2 regions of the Micromonospora echinofusca genome follow, and region 1 is predicted to be linked to the other one. Evidence: riboswitches for the same ligand, from Rfam matches in the RefSeq annotation. Region 1 holds a riboswitch; the other holds the start of a gene.
The links. A riboswitch is a leader RNA that binds a small molecule or an ion and turns the genes downstream of it on or off. The one in region 1 is predicted to bind thiamine pyrophosphate.
Positions count from the first base shown of each region.

Region 2: another riboswitch for thiamine pyrophosphate. It lies ahead of GA0070610_RS04825 (ECF transporter S component); the one in region 1 lies ahead of thiE (thiamine phosphate synthase).

Region 1 is NZ_LT607733.1:327,165-334,257, forward strand. Features, by position in the region: gene GA0070610_RS01640 (ABC-F family ATP-binding cassette domain-containing protein) at 1-1,320, shown strand, start outside; gene GA0070610_RS01645 (aldo/keto reductase) at 1,450-2,412, shown strand; TPP riboswitch at 2,613-2,721, shown strand; gene thiE (thiamine phosphate synthase) at 2,716-3,342, shown strand; gene thiO (glycine oxidase ThiO) at 3,336-4,571, shown strand; gene thiS (sulfur carrier protein ThiS) at 4,562-4,762, shown strand; gene GA0070610_RS01665 (thiazole synthase) at 4,767-5,537, shown strand; gene GA0070610_RS01670 (thiamine phosphate synthase) at 5,609-6,403, shown strand; gene thiD (bifunctional hydroxymethylpyrimidine kinase/phosphomethylpyrimidine kinase) at 6,400-7,093, shown strand, end outside.
Region 2 is NZ_LT607733.1:1,027,752-1,034,844, forward strand. Features, by position in the region: gene gndA (NADP-dependent phosphogluconate dehydrogenase) at 1-1,179, opposite strand, end outside; gene GA0070610_RS04810 (hypothetical protein) at 1,483-1,719, shown strand; gene GA0070610_RS04815 (energy-coupling factor transporter transmembrane component T family protein) at 1,966-2,766, opposite strand; gene GA0070610_RS04820 (ABC transporter ATP-binding protein) at 2,763-4,178, opposite strand; gene GA0070610_RS04825 (ECF transporter S component) at 4,287-4,880, opposite strand; TPP riboswitch at 4,954-5,059, opposite strand; gene GA0070610_RS04830 (permease) at 5,262-6,260, shown strand; gene GA0070610_RS04835 (TIGR03943 family putative permease subunit) at 6,257-7,069, shown strand.

The sequences.
Region 1 (7,093 bases):
GCCGCCGGCAAGGCCCAACTGGCGTACGCGGACGCACTCGCGGCCTGGGGCGAGACCGGCGGGTACGACGCCGAGGTGCTCTTCGACACGGTCGCCACCATCGTGCTCGGCCTGCCCTGGGACAGCGCCCGGGAACGGGGGGTCCGGACGCTCTCCGGCGGCCAGCAGAAGCGCTTCGCCCTCGAACTGCTGCTGCGCGGCCCCGACGAGGTGCTGCTCCTCGACGAGCCGGACAACTTCCTCGACGTGCCGGGCAAGCGCTGGCTGGAGGCGCGGCTGCGCGAGTCCGGCAAGTCGGTGCTCTACGTCTCGCACGACCGGGAACTGCTCGCCCAGACCGCCGACCGGGTGGTCGCTGTGGAGGGCGGCAGCGCGTGGGTGCACCCGGGCGGCTTCGCCAGCTGGCACTCCGCGCGGGTGGCCCGGCACGCCCGCCTCGACGAGCTGCGCAAGCGGTGGGACGAGGAACACCAGAAGCTGCGCGAGCTGATGCTGATGTACAAGCAGAAGGCCGCGTACAACGACGGGATGGCGTCGCGCTACCAGGCCGCGCAGACCCGGCTGCGCAAGTTCGAGGAGGCCGGGCCGCCGCCCGTACCGCCGAAGGACCAGGACATCCGGATGAAGCTGACCGGCGGGCGGACCGGCAAGCGCGCGGTCATCTGCGAGCAGCTCGAGCTCGACGGCCTGACCTTCCCGTTCGACCTGGAGATCTGGTACGGCGACCGGGTCGCGGTGCTCGGCGCCAACGGCACGGGCAAGTCGCACTTCCTGCGGCTGCTGGCCCGCGGCGGCAGCGACCCCGACCCCGCCAACGGCCCCGTCGACGGCGCCGCCGCGCTCGCCCCGGTGGCCCACGACGGGGTGGCCCGGCTCGGCGCGCGGGTACGCCCGGGTCACTTCTCGCAGACCCGCGACCGGCCGGAGTTGACGGCGAAGACCCTCGTCGAGATCCTCTGGCGCGGCGACGAGCACCGGGCCGGCATGGACCGGCACGCCGCGATGGCGGCGCTGAGCCGCTACGAGCTGGCCGGGCAGGGCGACCAGCGCTTCGGCACCCTCTCGGGCGGGCAGCAGGCCCGCTTCCTGGTGCTGCTGCTGGAACTGTCCGGCGCGACGCTGCTGCTGCTCGACGAGCCCACCGACAACCTCGACCTGGCCTCGGCGGAGGCGCTGGAGGCCGGGCTGACCGCATTCGAGGGGACCGTCGTGGCGGTGACCCACGACCGCTGGTTCACCCGTACCTTCGACCGGTTCGTGCTGTTCCGGGGCGACAACGAGGTGGTGGAGACCCCGGAGCCGGTCTGGGACGTGGCGTGATCCCCGCCGACCTGGCCGACCGCCTCTGCGCGGTCGGCGGGTCGTCGCCCTTTCCGTCGCCGTCGTGCGCGGCTGACCAGGGCGGGTCGGTTTCCAGCTCCTCGGCGTGCGGCTCGTGGCCGGCATAGGGTGGATCTCGTGACAGAGATGACCTACCGCCGGTTGGGCGACTCCGGGCTCGTGGTGTCCGTGGTCGGCGTCGGCTGCAACAACTTCGGCCGCAAGCTCGACCTCGACGGCACCCGGGCGGTGGTCGACGCCGCGCTCGACGCCGGGATCAACTTCTTCGACAGCGCCGACATCTACGGCGAACCGCAGGGCGGCTCCGAGGAACTGCTGGGCCAGGCGCTCAAGGGCCGGCGCGACGACGTGGTGGTGGCCACCAAGTTCGGCATGGACATGGAGGGCATGAACGGCCCCGACTTCGGCGCCCGGGGCGCGCGTCGCTACATCGCCCGGGCGGTGGAGGCGTCGCTGCGCCGGCTCGGCACCGACCACATCGACCTGTACCAGATGCACGAGCCCGACCCCGGCACCCCGATCGACGAGACGCTCGCCGCGCTCGACGACCTCGTGCGCGCCGGCAAGGTCCGCTACCTGGGCAACTCCAACTTCGCCGGCTGGCAGATCGCCGACGCAGACTGGGTGGCCTCGTCGAACGGCCGGTCCCGGTTCATCAGCGCGCAGAACCACTACAGCCTGCTGGAGCGTGGCGTCGAGGCCGAGGTGGTGCCGGCGTGCGAGCGGTTCGGCCTCGGGCTGCTGCCGTTCTTCCCGCTGGCCAACGGGCTGCTCACCGGCAAGTACAAGCGCAACGAGGCCCCGCCGGCCGGCAGCCGCCTCGCCGGTGGCGGCCGGTACGCGCAACGCCTCGCCGCCGCCGACTGGGACACCATCGAGGCGATCGAGGCGTACGCCGCCGAGCGGGGGCTGTCGATGCTCCAGGTGGCCATCGGCGGGCTGGCAGCCCAGCCGGCGGTGACCTCGGTGATCGCCGGCGCCACCACGCCCGAGCAGGTACGCGCCAACGCGGAGGCGGGCACCTGGCAGCCCACCGACGAGGACCTCGAAGCCCTGCGCGCGATTCTCTGACGGGACGCGCCCGCCCTGCCTCGTCCGGGGCCTGGCCCGGCAGGAAGGCCAGGCGGGTACCCGGGCGGCGCAGGGCATCCGGACAGCATCGCGTGACGGAGCGCTCACGTGCCGCCCCCGGCGTCGGGATGGGGCGGTCGGTGTGAAATCCGCAGCTCGACCTTGGCGGATCCGGCGATCCGTCGTACGGTGACACCCGCAAGTGACCCACGGGAGCCCGGTACACCGGGCTGAGAGGGGGGCTGTGAGCCCCCGACCGTCGAACCTGATCCGGGTAATGCCGGCGCAGGGAGGAGTGTTGCCGTGCCGTCCCTCGGACGACTGCATCTCATCACCGACACCCGCCCCGGGCGGGATCCGCTCGCCGTGCTGCGGGCTGCCCTTCCGGTGGCCCGCGCGGAACTGGTCGTGCAGGTCCGGGTGACCGACGACGCCACCGACCGGGAGGCGTACGACCTGGCCCGCCGGGTCGTCGCGCTCTGCGCCCGGTACGACGCCACCTGCCTGGTGAACGACCGGCTGCACGTGGCGCTGGCGGTGGGCGCCGCCGGTGGGCACGTCGGCGCGGACGACCTGCCGGCCGGGGCGGCCCGCCGGGTGCTCGGCGCGACGGCGGTGCTCGGCGCCACCGCCCGCGAGCCGGGTACGGCGGCCGAGGCGGTCGCTGCCGGAGCCAGCTACCTGGGCGTTGGCCCCTGCAACGCCACCAGCACCAAGGATGGGCTGCCGGCGCCGATCGGCCCGGCCGGGGTGCGCGCCGTCGCCGCCGCCGTGAACGTGCCGGTCGTCGCGATCGGCGGGGTGACCGCCGCCGACGTGCCCGCGCTGCTGGCGGCCGGGGCGTACGGGGTGGCGGTGGTGGGGGCGCTCTCCGGGGCGGCCGATCCGGCCCGGGCGACGGCGGAGCTGCTGGGAGCCCTGGGGTGCTGAACCGGCCGGACGTCGCCGTGCTGGGGGCGGGACCGGTCGGGCTGGCGATCGCCTGGCGCTGCGCGCAACGTGGACTGCGGGTCGTCGTGCACGATCCCGCCCCGGGCTCCGGCGCGTCCCATGTGGCCGCCGGGATGCTCGCCCCGGTCGCGGAGGCGTACTTCGGCGAGCACGAGCTGACCGGACTGCTGACCGCCTCCGCCGCCCGCTGGCCGGCGTTCGCCGCCGAGCTGACCGCCGCCACCGGCGTGGACGTCGGCTACCGGAGCGAGGGCACGCTGATGGTCGGGCTGACCGCCGACGACCTGGCCGAGGCGCGCCGGCTGTGGGCGTACCAGCAGGGGATCGGGCTGCCGGTGACGCCGCTGCGCCCGTCGGCGCTGCGGGACCGCGAGCCGGCGCTGGCCCCCCGGGTGCGCGGCGGTGCGTTCGCCGCCACGGACCACCAGGTCGACCCGCGCCGGCTGGTGCCGGCGCTGCGCGTGGCCGCCGAGCGGGCCGGCGCCGCGCTGGTGCCCGCCGCCGTGCGTGCCCTGTCCGAGGTGGACGCCCGGGTCACGGTCGTCGCGGCCGGCTGCGGCGCGGCGGCCCTGACGGGACTGCCGGTGCGACCGGTGAAGGGCCAGCTGGTCCGGCTCCGCGCGCCCGGTGGCGGCGCGCCGGGCTTCCGGCACGTCATCCGGGGGTACGCCGACGGCGAGCACGTCTATCTCGTCCCCCGCGTCGACGGGGAGGTGGTGGTGGGCGCGACCGTCGAGGAGCGCTCCGACACCGACGTCTCCGCCGGGGCGGTGCTGCGCCTGCTCCGCGCCGCCGTCGACCTGCTGCCCGAGCTGGCCGAGTACGACCTGGTGGAGACCCTCGCCGGCCTGCGTCCCGGCACCCCCGACAACGCCCCGATCCTCGGCCCGCTGCCCGGCCGGCCCGGCGTGCTCGCCGCGACCGGGCACCACCGGCACGGCATCGTGCTCACGCCGGTCACCGCCGACCTGATCGCCGACCTGGTCGTCACGGGCGCGGTGGACCCGCTGCTCGCCCCCTTCACCCCGGCCCGGTTCGCGCCGTCCGCCGCTGCCGCGCGGGGTGCCACCGCACCGTCCGCATCCGCCGGGCCGGGTGCCGCCGCCGCGCCGTCCGCCGCCAGACCGACGGGATCCGTCGGGCCGGACGCCGCAGGGGCCGGGCGGGCCGGTCCCTTCGTACCCGAGGAGGAGCACACGTGGAACTGACGGTGAACGGCGCCGGGCGCGACCTGCCCGGCGGCTCGACGGTGGCGGACCTCGTCCGCGCGGTCACCGACCAGCAGCGCGGCCTCGCCGTCGCGGTCAACGGCGAGGTGGTGCCGCGTACGGGCTGGCCGGCGACCGTGCTGCGCGACGGCGACCGCGTCGAGGTGCTCAGCGCCGCGCAGGGCGGGTGACGGGGTGAGCTTCGACCTGGGTGGCGTGAGCTTCACGTCCCGGCTGATCCTCGGCACCGGCGGCGCGGCCAACCTGCGGGTGCTGGAGGACGCGATCCGCGCCTCCGGCACCGAACTGGTCACCCTGGCGCTGCGCCGGGTCGACACCGCCCCCGGCACCGCCGGCGGCCTGCTGGACCTGCTGGACCGCTGCGGCGTGCGGCTGCTGCCGAACACCGCCGGCTGCTACACGGCGGGCGAGGCCGTCAAGGTGGCGCACCTGGCCCGGGAGGCGTTCGGCACGGACTGGGTGAAGCTGGAGGTGATCGGCGACGAGCGCACGCTGCTGCCCGACGGGGTGGAGCTGCTGCGCGCCGCCGAGGAGCTCGTCGACGACGGGTTCGTGGTCCTGCCGTACACCTCGGACGATCCGATCCTGGCGCGCCGGCTGGCCGACGTCGGCTGCGCCGCGGTGATGCCGGCGGGCGCGCCGATCGGCTCCGGCCTGGGCGTGTCGAACCCGCACCACATCCGGCTGATCCGGCAGGGCGTCGACGTGCCCGTGATCCTGGACGCCGGCATCGGCACCGCCTCCGACGCCGCGCTCGCCATGGAGCTGGGCTGCGACGCCGTGCTGCTCGCCAGCGCGGTCACCCGCGCCGCCGACCCGGTGGCGATGGCCACCGCGATGCGGTACGCGGTCGAGGCGGGCCGGCTCGCGTACGGGGCGGGTCGGATCGCCCGGCGCTTCCACGCGCTCGCCTCCACCCCCGACGAGGGACGGCCGGACCTGTGACCGCCAGCTCTGGTCCCGCTTCTACGGATCTTGGTACGGAAGGGCCCCTGGATGGGCCGTTTCCCACCAAGATCTCGGGCGGCCCGGCCGGCGTCCTGCTGCTGACCGACCGGTGGCAGGCGCGGCGGCCGTTGGCCGAGGTCGTGGCGGGGGCGGTGGCCGGGGGAGTGCGGTGGGTGGTGCTGCGGGAGAAGGACCTGCCCCGGGCCGAGCGCGCCGCCCTCGCCGTCGACCTGCGTGCGATCCTCGCCGAGGCGGGCGGCACGCTGATCGTCGCCGGCCCCGACCCGCTCGACGGGGACGCCGTGCACCTGCCGTCGGCGGGACCGTACCCGCCGCCGCGCCTCGGCCTGGTGGGCCGCTCCTGCCACGACCGGGTGGAGCTGGCGCGCCTGACCACGGAGGACTACGCCACCCTCTCGCCCGTCTACCCGACCAGCACCAAGCCCGGCCACGGCCCACCGCTGCGCCCGGACGGGCTTGGCGCGCTCATCGCGGTCAGCCCCGTGCCGGTCCTGGCGCTCGGCGGAGTGCAGAGCCCGGGCCAGGTGACCGCCTGCGTCGCGACGGGTGCCGTGGGGGTGGCGGTGCTGGGCGCCGTCATGCGCGCCGACGACCCCGAGGCGGCGGCAGCCACCCTCACGGCAGCCGCCGCCACGGCGAGCCGGACCCGGCACGGCAGCCCGGATCCCGCCGGGGCGACGCGGACCCGGCACGGCAGCCCGGATCCCGCCGGGGCGACGCGGACCCCGCACGGCAGCCCGGATCCTGCCGGGGCGGCGCGCAGCCGGCCGCAGCCCGCAACCGCCACCACCGCGCAGGCCCGGCGCGGGCTCCCGTACGCCACCACGGAAGAGGAACGATGACCCCGACGACCGTGCTCACCATCGCCGGCTCGGACTCCGGCGCCGGTGCCGGCATCCAGGCCGACCTGAAGGTCTTCGCGGCCCTCGGCGCGTACGGCACCAGCGTGCTCACCGCCGTCACCGCGCAGAACACGCGGGGCGTCGACGCCGTGCTGCCGCTGCCGCCGCGCACGGTCACCGAGCAGCTCGACAGCGTGCTCGCCGACTTCGCCGTCGGGGCCGCCAAGACGGGCATGCTCGGCACCCCGGCGGTCGCCGACGCGGTGGCCGACGCCGCGAAGGACGGACGGCTGCCGCACCTCGTCGTCGACCCGGTGCTCGTCGCCACCAGCGGGCACCGGCTGGGCGTGGTCGCGGCCGTCGAGCGGCTGCTGCCGTACGCCGAGGTGGCGACGCCGAACTGCGCGGAGGCCGCGGCCATCACCGGACGCCCGGTGACCACGGTCGAGGAGATGGTCGCCGCCGCCGAGGCGCTCGCGGCCGGCGGCCCGGCGCACGTGGTGGTGACCGGCGGCGACGTGGACGCCGACGGCGAGGCGGTGGACGTGCTGCACGGCGGCGGCGTCACCACCCTGCTGCGCGGGCCCCGGGTCGACACCCGGCACAACCACGGCACCGGGTGCTCGTTCTCGGCGGCGATCGCCGTGCGGCTGGCCCTCGGCGACCCGGTGCCGACGGCGGTCGCCGCCG
Region 2 (7,093 bases), 700 kb from region 1:
CAGCAGCGTCGGCAGGTCGGGCCGCTCGTCGTACGCCTGGCGGATGCGGTCGAGGAAGCGGGCCCGGATGATGCAGCCGCCCCGCCAGATCGTCGCCGTGCCGCCCAGGTCGATACCCCAGTCGTACTCCCGGGAGCCGGCCCGGATGTGGTCGAAGCCCTGCGCGTACGCGACGATCTTCGAGGCGAGCAGGGCGCGCCGGACGTCCTCGACGAAGGCGTCGCGGTCCTCGACCCGCCAGGTGGCGCCCGCGTCCGGGAACGCCCGGCGGGCCGCCTCGCGCTGGTCGGCGTGCCCGGACAGCGACCGGGCGAAGGTCGCCTCGGCGATGCCGGTGATGGGGATGCCGAGGTCCAGCGCGCTCTGCACCGTCCAGCGGCCGGTGCCCTTCTGCTCGGCGCGGTCGAGCACGACGTCCACGAACGGCCGTCCGGTGGCCGCGTCGGTGTGCGCCAGGACGTCCGCGGTGATCTCGATCAGGAAGGACTCCAGCTCGCCGGAGTTCCAGCCGCGGAAGACCTCCGCGATCTCCGCCGGCTCCGCGCCCAGACCGGCCCGCAGCAGGTCGTACGCCTCGGCGATGAGCTGCATGTCGGCGTACTCGATGCCGTTGTGGACCATCTTGACGAAGTGCCCGGCGCCGTCCGGCCCGATGTGCCGGCAGCACGGCACCCCGTTCACCTGGGCGGCGATCCGCTCGAAGATCGGCCCGAGCGTGCGGTACGACTCGGCCGACCCGCCCGGCATGATGCTCGGGCCGCGCAGCGCGCCCTCTTCGCCGCCGGAGACACCGGTGCCGACGAAGTGCAGCCCGTACGCGCGCAGCGCCTCCTCCCGCCGGCGGGTGTCGGCGAAGTGCGCGTTGCCGCAGTCCACGACGATGTCGCCGGCGTCGAGCAGCGCGACCAGCTCGTCGAGCACCGCGTCGGTGGGGCCGCCCGCCTTGACCATCACGATCACCGCCCGGGGCCGCTCCAGCGAGGCGACGAAGTCGGCCATCGACTCGGCGGGCACGAACGTCCCCTCGTCCCCGTGCTCCGCCACGAGGCTGCGGGTGCGCTCCGGCGAGCGGTTGTGCACCGCCACGGCGAAGCCGTTGCGGGCCAGGTTGCGGGCCAGGTTCCGGCCCATCACCGCCAGCCCCGTCACGCCGATCCGCGCCGTCGCCCGCCCGGCCATCCGCCCGCCCTCCGCCGTCGACACCCGCCGCTGTGACCGTATCGCCGGGCGTGACGGCCCGGAGGCGGGTCGGCCGTTCCGCCGCCGATCGTGCCGGTAATTCGGCTGCGCGCGACCGGCCGGGCGGCTAGCGTGTGGGCATGCGCAACTGACGCCCCACCTCCGAGCCGACCCGCCGCTGCTTGCCGTGGGTCCGCGTGCTCCCGGGCGTCCGCATTCCGCACCTGCCGCCGAGGCGGTGGTGTTCCTCGTGGTCGATCCCGGGGCAGCAGTCCCGATCCCGCCCGACCGAGGAGGCACCGGATGCCCGCCAGGCGCAACCCGAAGAAGTCCCGTACCACCGTTCCCACGCCGTCCGCCGCGGACCTGACGCCCGTCAACCTCGACGAGGTGGCGGTCGCGCCGGTCGTGCCGGCGCTGCCGGGCGCCCGGCCGGCCGCGCCGAAGGCCGGTCCGCCGGTCTCCGGCGCCGGCCGAGCCGGCACGCTGCGCGGCCAGAAGGCCGGACAGGCCCGCCGGTACGCCTTCCGGCGCAGCTGACGGTGCCGGCCGGGTGGAGTCGCCGGTCACGGCGGCTCCACCCGGCCCGTCCGCCCGTGGGACGTGTCGCGGAAGTGGTGGCGTCTGACGAACCACTGCCGCCGGAACGCTGATACCTGTACGGCATAAAAATACCTGTGTGGTATCGGGCGGGCGGGCTGCACCGCCGTCGTCGAGGTCCGGCGCAGCCAGTCCCGGTTCCTGAAACAGACCGTGGTCGCCCGGCCGTCACTCAGGCGGGGCGGCTCAGCCGATCAACGGGCGGAAGGTGCCGACCAGCACGCTGACGGTCAGCGCGGCCCCGGCGAGCACCGCAGCGCCGACGATCAGCAGGCCGTCGGCGGCGACGAAGCGCTGTCGCCGGGCGACGGTGCGCGGGATCCCGGCGTCGAAGCCCCGGGCGTCCATCGCCACGGCCAGCCGGGTGCCCCGGCGGATCGCCCCGACCAGCAGCGCGAACGCCGTCGAGGCGAACAGCCGCAGCTTCGCCGACGGGTTGCGGCCGGCCTCCACGCCCCGCGCGCGACGGGCCATCGAGATCATCTGCCACTCCTGCCCGAGCAGCGGCACGAGCCGGAACGCGGCCAGCGCCCCGATGGCGAAGCGGGCGGGCGCCCTCGCGTTCTGGATCAGCGCGTCCGCCAGGTCGGTCGGGTCGGTGGTGGCGAAGACGATCACACCGGGCAGCGCCACCGCGAACATGCGCAGCACCAGGCCGAGCGCGGTGAGCAGCACCCCGGAGGTGACCACCACCGGGCCGGCCTCGACCAGCACCCGGCCGGAACGCTCGGCCGCGAACAGTACCAGCGTCACCACCACGCCCACGGCGCCGACGAGCAGCGGCCAGGCCCGCCGTGCCAACACCCGCAGGCGGACCCCGAACAGGGGCAGCAGGGCCAGTTCGACGGCGATTGCGATGGCCGGCGCCACCGGGTCGAGGGTGGCGATCAGGATGAACGAGAAGACCAGCGCCGCGGCGAGCTTGGCCACCGGGTTGCGCCGGGCCAGCGGCGCATCCGGCGCGGCGACCGGCTCGAAGCTGATCACACCCACTCCAGGGTGAGGCGGCGATCTGCCAGGGCGGCCACGAACTCCGGGTCGTGGGTGACCGCGACCAGGCCGTGCCCGGCGTCGCGCAGTTCGGCGAAGAGGTCCACCAGCTCCAGCCAGGTGCGCCGGTCCTGGCCGAAGGTCGGTTCGTCGCAGACGAGCAGGCGGGGTGCGGTGGCCAGGGCGGTCGCCACGCTCAGCCGCCGCGCCTCCCCGCCCGAGAGGGTGTACGGGTTGGCAGCCGCGAGCTTCGTCAACCGCAGCCGGTCCAGCAGGGTGTCGACCGTGGACCGTACCGCCGCCTCGGGCTGGCCGGTGCGGCGCGGGCCGAGCGCCAGCTCGTCGAAGACGGTGTTGGTGACGAACTGGTGCTCCGGGTCCTGGAAGACCGAGCCGATCCGGCGGGCGAGCGCCGGGGCGCGCCAGCGGTGCGGGGGAGTGCGGGCGTCGTCGCCGGCCAGTGCGGGCGTCGCCGCGACCCGGCCGGTCCCGGGCCTGAGCAGGCCGCCGAGCAGCAGGGCGAGGGTCGACTTGCCGGCCCCGTTGGGACCGACGACGGCGAGTGCCTCGCCGGCGCGTACCGCCAGGTCGACGGCGGCCAGCCGGGGCGGCAGGCCGAGCCGGTCGGCGGTGACCAGCACGTCGCCGGGCGGCGCGGTCGCGTGTCGGGGCGGCACCGGGCGGCCGGGCACCCAGACGCCCTCGTCGGCGAGCGCGTCGCCGTGCGTACCGAAGACGGCCTCGGGCGTGCCGTCGGCGCGGACGCCGCCGCCCGGTTCGAGCACGACGACCCGGTCGACCAGGGACAGCGTCTCGGCGACGCGGTGCTCGACCAGGATCAGCGTGGTGTCGGCGTCCAGGGCGCCGGCCACGGCCGCCCGGATCAGCGCGGCGCCGGTCGGGTCGAGATTGGCGGTGGGCTCGTCGAGCAGCAGCAACCCGGGGCGCAGGGCCAGTACGCCGGCCAGGGCGAGCCGCTGCTGCTCGCCGCCGGAGAGGGCGGCGGTGGGGCGGTCCCGGGGGTACGGGAAGCCGACCCGCGTCAACGCCTCGTCGACGCGGGGCCAGATCTCCCCGGCGGGGGTGCCCCGGTTCTCCAGCCCGAACGCCACGTCGTCGCCGCTGCGGGCCATCACGAGCTGGGTTTCCGGGTCCTGGAAGACGATGCCCACCCGTTCGCGGCCCTTGCGGGGGTCGAGCCCGTCGATCTCGACGGTGCCCTCCTGCTCGCCCGAGTCCTCGGGCAGCAGCCCGGCCAGCGCGGCGAGCAGGGTGCTCTTGCCGGCCCCGGAGGGGCCGAGCAGCAGCACCCGCTCGCCGGCCTCGACGCGCAGGTCGACCCCGCGTACGGCCCACGCCCGTCGCCCGGCGTGCCGCCACCCGAACCCGCGCACGACTACGGCCCCCACGCCGTCCCCCTCCCGTCCCGCCCCGTGGCGTCGATCATGAGGTTGGCGGCGCTCACGGAGATCCACATCGCCGTCAACCTCATGATCAACGCGCTTCCGTCGGGCCTGTCAGATCAGGGTGCGGTCGCGGGCGGCGGGGAAGCGGTCCAGGGCGCCCGTGGTGGCCAGGGCGCGGGTCAGGGCCCAGCCGCCGGCACCCGCGACGATCGTGGCGCTGGCGATGGTGAGCAGGGCGTACGGGATGCGGTAGCTGCCCAGCGCGTACTCGCTGTTCCAGACGAAGAAGTCGAACAGCGCCGCGCCGAGGCCGGTCAGCGCACCCGCGATCAGCGCGGTGGGCAGCCGGAACGAGCGGTACCGGAACGCGGCGAAGGCCAGTTCGGCGCCGAGCCCCTGGATCAGGCCCTGGACGATGGTGATGCCGCCCCACTCCGAGCCGAGCAGCGCCGAGACCGTCGCCGCCACCGCCTCGCAGAAGAGCGCCGCGCCGGGCTTGCGGATCACCAGGCCGCCGAGGACGGCCGGGATCAGCCAGACGCCGTACATGATCGCCTGGCCGGCGGGGAAGAACGCGAACGCCGGGTCGACGGCCCGCCACAGCAGGCCCCAGGCCCAGAAGATGACGCCGAAGGCCACCGCGATCACCGCGGCGACGACGACGTCGACCGTACGCCACCGGGTGGCGGTGTTGTTGTCTCGCATGATTGCTCCCAGTCCCGAACGAGAACCAGGAGAAGACGCACGCCGCGTCCGGAACGTGCCGGACGTCGACGCGGCTGGAGGTCGACCGAACTCCCTGCGCTGGCATTACCCAGATCAGGTTCGAGGGTCTGCGGGCGGTGCCCGCACTCTCAGCGCTGTGCGCTCCCCTGTCGGATGTGAAGTTGTCGCGCCGACGCTAACACCTTTGAAGATCAACCAGCAAAGTGATCTTTCCCCAGCTCACCAGCGCGTTCGATCGACGCCGTCGATTCCGGCCCGGTACTCTCGGGCGGCCACTGGGAAACCCGGCAGAGGGACACGTACGTGACATCCGAGGCTGAGCGCCGCGCGCCGGAGGGGCCGCACCCGGGCGCGGTGGGCGTGGCCGCCCCGGGCGTACGCGAGCAGAAGCCGGCGCCGCGCGGCCCGGAGCGGCGGATCGGGTCGGTGGAGGTGCTCGCCGGCCTGCTGATCCTGCTGGTCGTCTTCCGCGACCCGTTCGCCCGGGCCCTGTCGGCGCCCCGGTTGCAGACCTGGACGACCGTCTTCGTCTCGGTCATGGTGCAGGCCGTGCCGTTCCTCGTCTTCGGGGTGCTGCTCTCCGCGGTGATCGCGGTCTTCGTGCCCCGGTCGTTCTGGGCCCGGGCACTGCCGCGTCGTCCCGCGCTCGCGGTGCCGGTGGCCAGCGCGGCCGGCGTGGTGCTGCCCGGCTGCGAGTGCGGGGCGGTGCCGATCGCCGGGTCGCTGATCCGGCGCGGGGTCACCCCGGCCGCCGCCCTGGCGTTCCTGCTCGCCGCCCCGGCGATCAACCCGATCGTGCTGACCGCCACCGCCGTGGCCTTCCCCGACGACCCGGCGATGGTCCTCGGCCGGGCGGTCGCGAGCCTGCTCGTCGCGATGGCCATGGGCTGGCTGTGGCTGCGCCTCGGCCGGGCCGACTGGATCCGGCTGCCGCGCCGGCCGGAGCTGGCGGACGGCTCGCGCGGGCGGGCGTTCTGGGGAGCGGTCCGGCACGACGTGACGCACGCCGGCGGCTTCCTGGTCATCGGCGCGGCCGCCGCCGCCACGATCAACGTCGTGGTGCCGGAGCGCTGGCTGCAGACCCTCGCCGACGAGCCGGTGCTGTCGGTGCTCGCGCTGGCCGCGCTCGCCGTGCTGCTCTCCCTCTGCTCCGAGGCCGACGCCTTCGTCGCCGCCTCGCTGTCGCAGTTCTCGCTCACCTCCCGACTGGTCTTCCTGGTGGTGGGGCCGATGGTCGACCTCAAGCTCATCTCGATGCAGGCCGGGGTCTTCGGCCGGCGGTTCGCGCTGCGGTTCGCCCCGGCCACCTTCGCGGTGGCCGTCGCGGTGGCCGCCGCGACCGGGGCGGTGCTGCTGTGAACCGGCAGGCGCAGGCGGTCGTCCTGCTGCTGCTCGGGGGCGCGGTGATCCGGGCCAGCCTCACCGACCTGCACCTGCGCTACGTCAAGGAGGGGCTGCGTCCCTTCCTGGTCGCCGCCGGCCTGCTGCTGGTGGCCGCCGCGGTCATGACCCTCTTCTACGAGCTGCGCCCACTGCTGCGGCGTACGCCCGCCGGCCACGACGACGACCACGACGCCCAGGGCGACCACGACGGACACGACGGCGACGGCTCGTACGACGGCCACGGGCACGACCGCGACGGCGGACCCGACGACGGGCACGGACACCACGAGCCGCGGGTCGGCTGGCTGCTGATCCTGCCCGTGCTGGGCCTGCTGCTGGTCGCCCCGCCGGCCCTGGGCTCGTACGCGGCCGGGCAGGCCGGCACCGCCGTCGCCACCCGTCAGCAGCCGTCCGACTATCCGCCGCTGCCCGACGGCGACCCGGTGCGCGTCGCCGTGCTCGACTACGCCTCCCGGGCCCTGTTCGACCGGGGCACCTCGATCGGCGACCGCCGGGTCCAACTGACCGGCTTCGTCACCACCGGCCCCGACGGCCGGCCGCTGCTGGCCCGGATGGTGCTCTCCTGCTGCGCCGCCGACGGCCGGCCGGTCAAGCTGGGCCTGACCGGCGAAGCCCCCGACGGGCTGGCCGACGACACCTGGATCGAGGTGACCGGCCGCTACAGCGACCGCATCGCCCGCGACCCGGTCAACGACGCCGAGATCCCCTACCTGGACGTGGAGTCCTGGCGACAGGTGCCCGTGCCCCGGAAACAGTACGAGTGAGCTGCGGCCCGCAGGTCCCCGGCG